One region of the Actinoallomurus oryzae genome, then DNA from elsewhere that is predicted to be linked to it. Evidence: riboswitches for the same ligand, from Rfam matches in the RefSeq annotation. Region 1 holds a riboswitch; the other holds the start of a gene.
The links. Region 1 has a riboswitch for cyclic di-AMP ahead of ABEA10_RS23825 (C40 family peptidase). Riboswitches for the same ligand answer to the same signal wherever they lie in the genome.

Region 1 (3,741 bases):
TCAACGCGAAGCTCAAGTCCGAAAAGTCGCAGCTCGACAAGCTGAAGAAGCAGGCCGCGCAGCAGCAGTCCCTGGTCAACAGGCTCGGCGGCGGCTCCAGCGGCAGCCATGGCGGCACCTACAACGGGCCGGCGTCCGGCCCCGCCCGCCTCGCCCTGGAGTACGCCTACGCCCACAAGGGCGATCCGTACAAGTACGGCGGCGCCGGACCGAACAGCTTCGACTGCTCCGGGCTGGTGATGATGGCCTGGCGTCACGCCGGCGTCAGCCTGCCCCGCGTCGTGCCGGACCAGTACAACGCCACCCGCCGCGTGGCCCGCTCGGACCTCCAGCCCGGCGACCTGGTCTTCTTCGACAACCTGGGCCACGTGGGCCTGTTCGTCGGCAACAACCAGTTCATCCACGCACCGCACACGGGCACGGTCGTTCAAATCGAGAGCCTGAGCGGCTACTACAGCTCGAACTACTACGGCGCGGGCCGTCCGTAGGGAGCTGACAACAGTGGAGATGAAGCGTTCAACCATGTCCAAAACCAGTCGTTGGATCGTCGGTACTGCCGGAGCGGCCGTCCTCGCCGGGCTCGTCCTGCCCGCCGCCCCCGCGGAGGCCAAGCCGACGCCCTCGCTGAGCGCCGCCAAGCAGCAGCTTGCCAAGCTCAACGACCAGGTCGACAAGCTGGCCAACCAGTACAACAAGGCCAAGGAGGACTGGAAGGCCGCGCAGAGCCACCTCAAGGCGCTCAAGTCCTCCGTCACGGTCGAGCAGGCGACGTTCAACCAGCTGCACACCCGGGTCGCTCAGCTCGCCGCGGCGGCGTACAAGGAGGGCGGCGCGGCGGGGGACATCCCCCAGTTCGTGGGGGCCAAGGACCCTGAGGCCGTGCTCGACCAGATGTCGGCCTTCACCAAGGTCTCCAGCAACCGCGCGGCGGAGCTGAACCAGTTCCTGGCGTCCGCGCAGCGGCTGGAGCGGCAGAAGGCGCTGGCGGAGCAGGCGGCCGAGCAGCTCAAGCAGCAGAAGGACCAGGTCGACAAGCAGCGGGCGTCGGCCAATGCGGCCATCAGGAAGCAGTTGGCGCTCATCAACAGGCTCGGGCGCAACATCGACCCGGGCTCGTCCAAGGCCAACTGCTCGATCCTGGCGACCGGCCGCGCCGAAACGGTGCTGAAGTACGCCTGCGCGCAGCTCGGCAAGCCGTACGTCTTCGGTGGCGCCGGCCCGAACTCCTTCGACTGCTCGGGCCTGACGATGATGGCCTACAAGCAGATCGGCATCAACCTCAGCCACTACGTGCCGAACCAGTACAGCGCGAGCCGGCGTGTGGCGAAGGCCGACCTCCAGCCGGGTGACCTGGTCTTCTTCAGCAACAACGACCACATGGGGATGTTCGTCGGCAACGGCAAGTTCATCCAGGCGCCGCACACCGGCGACGTGGTGAAGATCTCCAGCCTCAGTGACGCGTACTACAGCCAGGTGTACTACGGCGGCGGTCGCCTGCTCTGACCGGAACGAACACCACAGGCCCTCCGGCGCGTCAGTGCCCGGAGGGCCTTTTTCGGTCGGGGCGAATTCACCTTAGGTAATTTCTCTCGTACGCTCTGACGGCGAATTTGCGTATTCATAGGTGCCTTGTTAGCGTGCGCCGAGTTATGCGATACGCCCCATGTGTCGCGTGCAGCCGACGTGAGGGAATTCGCCCTTCCTTCGAATGTGTTGTGGAACACATTCCATCGGGTGGATCATCCTCTCGGCTTTCCGAAATGCAGAGATAAGCGGCCGGTCACCGGAGAACCGCCCCGTGAGAGGGCGTGTCAGGCGGCCGCGAGCGCCGAGTCCGCGGGCACGCGGAGCCGGGGACCCACATACGCGCGAAGGGCGCGGATCCCCCGGGGTGAATCGGTGCGTCCTGCGTCATCACAGGCAGACAGCGGTGCGGCGGACAGACCGTGACCGCGGGCCGTGGTGCGGCGGGCGGACCGTAGGGCGACCTCTTCCCAGCCCGAACCCGTCAGCTAACCCGGTAGGCGCACACGGAAGGAGAGCATCCTGTCTCGCACCCCCTCGACCGCTTCGCCGACGCGCGTCCGCCTCGCCGGCGGCATGCTGGCCGCGGGCGCGGTCCTCGCGCCCACGGTCCTGACGGCCTCGACGGCATCCGCCTCATCGGACACCGTCGCCACCGTCACCCCGGTCGCCATCCCCACGGCGGCCGCGAGCACGACGACGAAGCAGACGTCTTGGAGCAAGCGACACAAGGTCGGGCTGACGGCGGTCGCCGTCGCCCGTAAGCAGATCGGCAAGCCGTACCGCTATGGCGGCGACGGCCCGAGCAGCTTCGACTGCTCCGGTCTGGTGCAGTACGTCTACCGCAAGGCCGGAGTGAAGCTCCCGCGCACCGCGGACGCCCAGCACCGGCACGTCAAGCGCCACGTGAAGTTCTCCGACCTCGCCACCGGCGACCTGGTGTACTTCTACGGCGACGGCCACACGGGCATCGTCTCGAAGGTCAAGGGCAGGAAGGTCTACATGATCCACGCCCCCCACTCCGGTACGCACGTCAAGCAGGTGCTGATCAACAGCTACTACCGGGCGCACTTCAACGGCGCCGCCCGCCCGTACTGAGGCACCCGTCCAGGCGACCGCCGGGGCCCGTCCGCGAGGACGCCCCGGCGGTCGCGTACGTTCCGGGTCCGGTGGACGGGTGATGGCGGGTGCCGTCGGCGGGGGCACCCGGTCGCGGCGGCTAGGATCGCGCGCATGCCGGCCAAGGGGAACCTGGACTCGCGTGCGACCGCGCCCGCCATGTTCGCCGGGCTCGCCGGGCTGGCGATCGTGGCCAACCTCCTCGCGGGGGTCGGCTACATCGCGTTCCACGACGGTGAGAGCCGGGCCGCCGCCTCCTCCCGGCCGGTCGCCGGGGCGCCGCCCGCGCCCAGCGCCGCCACGGTGAACTCCCTGCTCCAGCGCCGCTCGCGTGCCGTCCTCGACCGCGACCGCGCCGCCTTCCTCGCCACCGTCGACCCCTCGGGCCAGGCGTTCCGCGCCGGGCAGCGGACGCTGTTCGACAACCTGGCCAAGGTGCCGCTCGCCGTCTGGAAGGAGACCCTGGCCGACACGCGCCCCGCCGTGGCGGCCGACGACGGCTGGACGGCCCGCCTCCGGCTCACCTACCGGCTGCGCGGCTTCGACCGCCGTGACCTCGTCTCCACCGAATACCTCACCTTCGACCGCCGCCCGGGCACGGGCTGGACGATCTCCGGCGACGGCGCGGCGCACGGCCTGCGCGACGACCCGCAGATCTGGAACGGCGGCGGCCTCACCGTCGTCCACGGGCGGCGCAGCATCGTGCTCGCCGAGGACGGAGCCGTCGCCGGTCAGGACTCCGCCGCCCGTACCGCCGAACTGCGCGACATCGCCGCCCGCCTCGACCAGGGGATCGGTACCGTCTCCGGCGTCGTCGGCGACCGGTGGGCCCGGCGCGTCGTGGCGCTCGTCCCGGCCACCGAGCAGGAGGCCGAAGAGCTCGTGGGGGACGTGCGCAACCTCGGCGACATCGCCGCGCTGGCCACGGTCACCGGTGACGAGGGCGGCCGCGACACGGGGGAGGACCGCGTCGTCATCACCCCCACCGCGTTCGGCCGGCTGACCGCCCTGGGCCGGCACGTCGTCCTGACCCACGAGCTCGTGCACGTCGCGATGGGCGGAGCGCGCGACGGCAAGACCCCGATGTGGCTGATCGAG
Region 2 (3,741 bases), on a different contig from region 1:
CGCCGCGTCGATCTGCGCCTGCACCCGGACGGTCGCCCCCGGCCGCGGGTTCGCGGCCCACATCTTCTCGACCGCCGCGCGCGCCGATGGACGTGAGCGCCACAGTGTGCGCCGACCCGGGTCGGTGAGAGACCAGATGTCGGTCCTCGACGGACCGCGGGCGACGAGCGAGACCACGGTGGTGGGGTCTCGGGCGTCGAGCAGGGCGGGCATCGCGGCGACCTGGCCGAAGAGGAACAGCATCCGGAGCGCGTACCGCAGATAGGCGGCGGTCATCGCCGACCATGACGGTTCATCGAGGTCCGGCTGTTCCGTGTACTCGATCGCCGCGGCGGCGTTGTCGAGTAGCCAGCGAAGCCAGAACAGATCCTCCTCATCCCCGACCGGCGCCCGGACATGGTCCGCCAGGGTGGAGCCGGCCCGTGCGTGAACCGCCCGGAGGGCTGCCGCCATCGCGGTCGACAGGGGATAAGGACCGTACGTCCGGTTCGGCCACCCCGGCGGCTCGGCCGGAAGGTGCACCCGCTCTTCGACCCGGTACGAGGCGTCGGCCGCGGCATGGGCGGCCTGGGACATCCAGCGGCCCGCCGGACCCAGGAACGCCAGTATCCGAGCCGACGCCTCGGGGCGTACGGCGCCGAGAGAGCGAACCCGCACCGCGTCGAGCAAGTGCTCCCCGACCATCTGCAGGACGTAGGCGTTCCATACCGCCAGCAGCCGACCCGCGAAGTCAGGCGGGAACCGACGCGGTGCCGTACGTCCATGGAGAAGTTCACGGCGCAGGCGCTCCGCGTCATCCAGCTCCCGGCGGACGAGCCGCCCCGCGGACCGGTACTCCTCGAAGGTCCGCAGGGGCAACCCACCCTCCAGGGGCCGGACCGCGCGGATCGGCGCGGCGGACGGTTTCCTGCCCACTCGGCTCCTACATACCGGCCATCGCGGACGCGCGCTCCGACGGGCGAGCGCTCGCCATCACCGAGTGCATCGAGTCCCAGAACGCCAGTTCTTCATCCTCCTCCAGGCCGGAGATCCTCCCCCAGAACTCGCGATCTTCCGCTTGGGCCGCCGCCTCGGCCGTGAAGGCCGGCATCACCGCCGTACCGACGTCGGCCTCGTCGAGGTGCGCCGGAGTCATCTCGGCGGGGAGCTCCACCGGCCTGCGGTGGTGCTTCCCGCGCTTGCGGAGCTGAACGCCGGACGCGGGGACCGGCACCTTCACCCTGGACCTGGCGATCGCCAGCGTGGCCGTACCGAACACCACGACGGCCAGCAACCCGGTCAGCATCCCGCTCTGGTCGACCAACGGCTGCTCCGGCGCCGCGTGAGAAGTCTGCGCCACCTGCTGCTGCGCCCCGACGTCCCCGACGATCTCCCGCGGCGACAGCGCCGGTGCCGAGTGCTTCGGCTGGTACTTCTGCTCCGTCCCCGGTACGGGCTTGCCCTTCACCTTGACCTTGGCGGGATAGCCGAAGCCGACGACCTGGCTGACGTCGCGATCGGCGCGTCCGAGCTTGTTGTTGTGGTTCGCCTCGATGGTGGTGAGCTTATCGCCGTGGACCTTCTCCACGATCCCGACATGTTCGATGTCGCCGATGCTCTTGCCGCCCGAGAAGGAGAAGAACACGATGGCGCCCGGCTCAGGCTTGTGGCCCCACGCGTGGTGCTTCTGGAACCAGCTCGCGTGATCGGGCGTGGAGGCGAACTCCCCCGTCCAGTCCTCGACGCCCGCCTTGTCGGCGGCCCAGGCGAGGAACATGTCACACCACGGCGCGGTGTCGTAGCCGCCGCCGTGGGCGACGTGCTCGCCGTACCAGTTCCCGTACTTGGTGTAGCCGCTGCTCTTTTCGCTGTAGCCGAGCTCGGCCCTGGCGATGTGCAGCAGTTTCTGGCCTACCGGATCCATATCTCTCCCTCACCCGCCGACCGGGTTAGCTGACGGGTTCGGGCCAGGAGAAGCCCTACCGCACACGGCGGATTCACCCCAAAGACATGGGTCCCCGGCTCCAACGACGCTGGCGGCGCCACCGGATTAGGCGTCCGGGCCCCGCCTTCGGATGAAGACATGCCACAGCCCGGCTACGACGCAACGTAGTAGAGACCGTAATCAAACACAACATCAGCCCCAAAAGCGACATTCGTTAACGCCCAGTACGGAACCCTCATCTGGTCCGGATCCTGTACGCGGCAGGGCGGAGGAACAGGCGGTGTGCGAGGTGACACCGCAGTTGCTCCTACGGAGGTTAGGAGATTTCGGCGGGTCAGGCCGTCGCGGCCGTGGAATGAGCGTGGGCGTGCACCAGGCCCGCCGCCGGAACCGCGGCCCGTACGCTCTCCTCGACGGAGGCGTTGATCCGATCCGCGTCGGCGAGGTTGAGACCGTCGCCGAGACCGGTCTCGACCTCGAGCGCCAGCGTGCGGCCCATCCAGCGTCCGCGGACCTCGGCCGACCGCACTCCGGGCACCCGCGCGGCCGCGGCCTTGGCGGCGTCAAGGTCATCGGGGTCGACGCCGTCCATCAGGCGGTGGACCATCTCGCGGGTGACCTCCACGCCGACATGGCAGATGAACAATGTGACGGCGAAGCCGGCGATCGGGTCGCCCCACCGGTATCCGGCGACGACGAGCGCCAGCCCGATCAGCGCTCCGACGGAGGAGATGGCGTCCAGCCACGAGTGCCTGGCGTCGGCGATCAATGTCGCGGACCGGATACGCCGCCCGACCTTCAGCTTGTAGCGGGCCACCAGCTGGTTGCCCACGATGCCGATGGCCGCACCGGCCATGCCGACGGCCGGATGACTCGTGGGCGCCGCGTCGAGCAGCTTCCGCACGCTCTCGTACCCGGCGAACAGCGCACTGAGCCAGATCACCAGCGCCACGCCCAGCCCGGACAGGTCCTCGGCACGCTCATACCCGTACGGATAGCGGGCGGTCGGGGGCCGACGTGAGATCCAGAACCCGGCGAACACCACCGCCGAGGTGGACACATCGGACAGGTTGTGCAGCCCGTCACCGAGCAGGGCGACCGATCCGGTCACCAAGGCCAGGGCCAGTTCGACCACCGCGGTGATCGCGAGCCCGGCCGCCGACACCGCCATGGCGCGGTTGGCCGCACGCCGGTCGGCGGCGTCGTCTCGTACGGTCTCCAGCATGCTCATGACAGGGCGACTCCCCGGGGTCTCTCCGACGTGCCCGGCCATTATAGGAGAATATGTGAATACCTGTTCACCTGTTGACGCGCGGTAGCATCGCCGTCATGGGACACGGCGTGGACGGGCGAACGACCCCCGCCGCCCAGATCGACCTTCAAACCGCCAAGACGGTCGCCGAGACGATGCAGGCCCTCGCCACACCGAGCCGGCTGCTCATCATGGCCCGGCTCCGCCAGGGCCCCTGCCCGGTCGGCGAACTCGCCGACGCGGTCGGCATGGAACGCTCGGCGGTCTCACACCAGCTCCGCCACCTGCGCCACCTCGGCCTCGTCACCGGCGACCGGCAAGGACGCAGCATCGTCTACCGCCTCTACGACGACCACGTCGCCGCCCTGCTCGACGAGGCCGTCTACCACATCGAACACCGCCGACTCGGCGCGACCGACCAGCCCCCGGCGGCGAACCTGACCGGATGATCACCACTGTGAGCGCAGCTTCGCCGGGGCCGGCCCGCTGCGGCGGGCGACCTCGGCGATGTCGAGCAACTCGACCATGCCGCTCCCGTTGACTTGAACCGTGCTTCAAGTGCCAG

Region 2: another riboswitch for cyclic di-AMP. It lies ahead of ABEA10_RS49150 (CHAP domain-containing protein); the one in region 1 lies ahead of ABEA10_RS23825 (C40 family peptidase).

The regions. Positions count from the first base shown of each region.
Region 1 covers NZ_BAABHF010000025.1:40,630-44,370, forward strand. The annotation lists gene ABEA10_RS23815 (C40 family peptidase) at 1-488, shown strand, start outside; gene ABEA10_RS23820 (C40 family peptidase) at 523-1,503, shown strand; cyclic di-AMP (ydaO/yuaA leader) riboswitch at 1,817-2,042, shown strand; gene ABEA10_RS23825 (C40 family peptidase) at 2,101-2,622, shown strand; gene ABEA10_RS23830 (basic secretory protein-like protein) at 2,758-3,741, shown strand, end outside.
Region 2 covers NZ_BAABHF010000068.1:12,459-16,199, reverse strand. The annotation lists gene ABEA10_RS49155 (hypothetical protein) at 1-915, opposite strand, end outside; gene ABEA10_RS49150 (CHAP domain-containing protein) at 923-1,903, opposite strand; cyclic di-AMP (ydaO/yuaA leader) riboswitch at 1,903-2,046, opposite strand; gene ABEA10_RS49145 (cation diffusion facilitator family transporter) at 2,259-3,155, opposite strand; gene ABEA10_RS49140 (ArsR/SmtB family transcription factor) at 3,254-3,625, shown strand.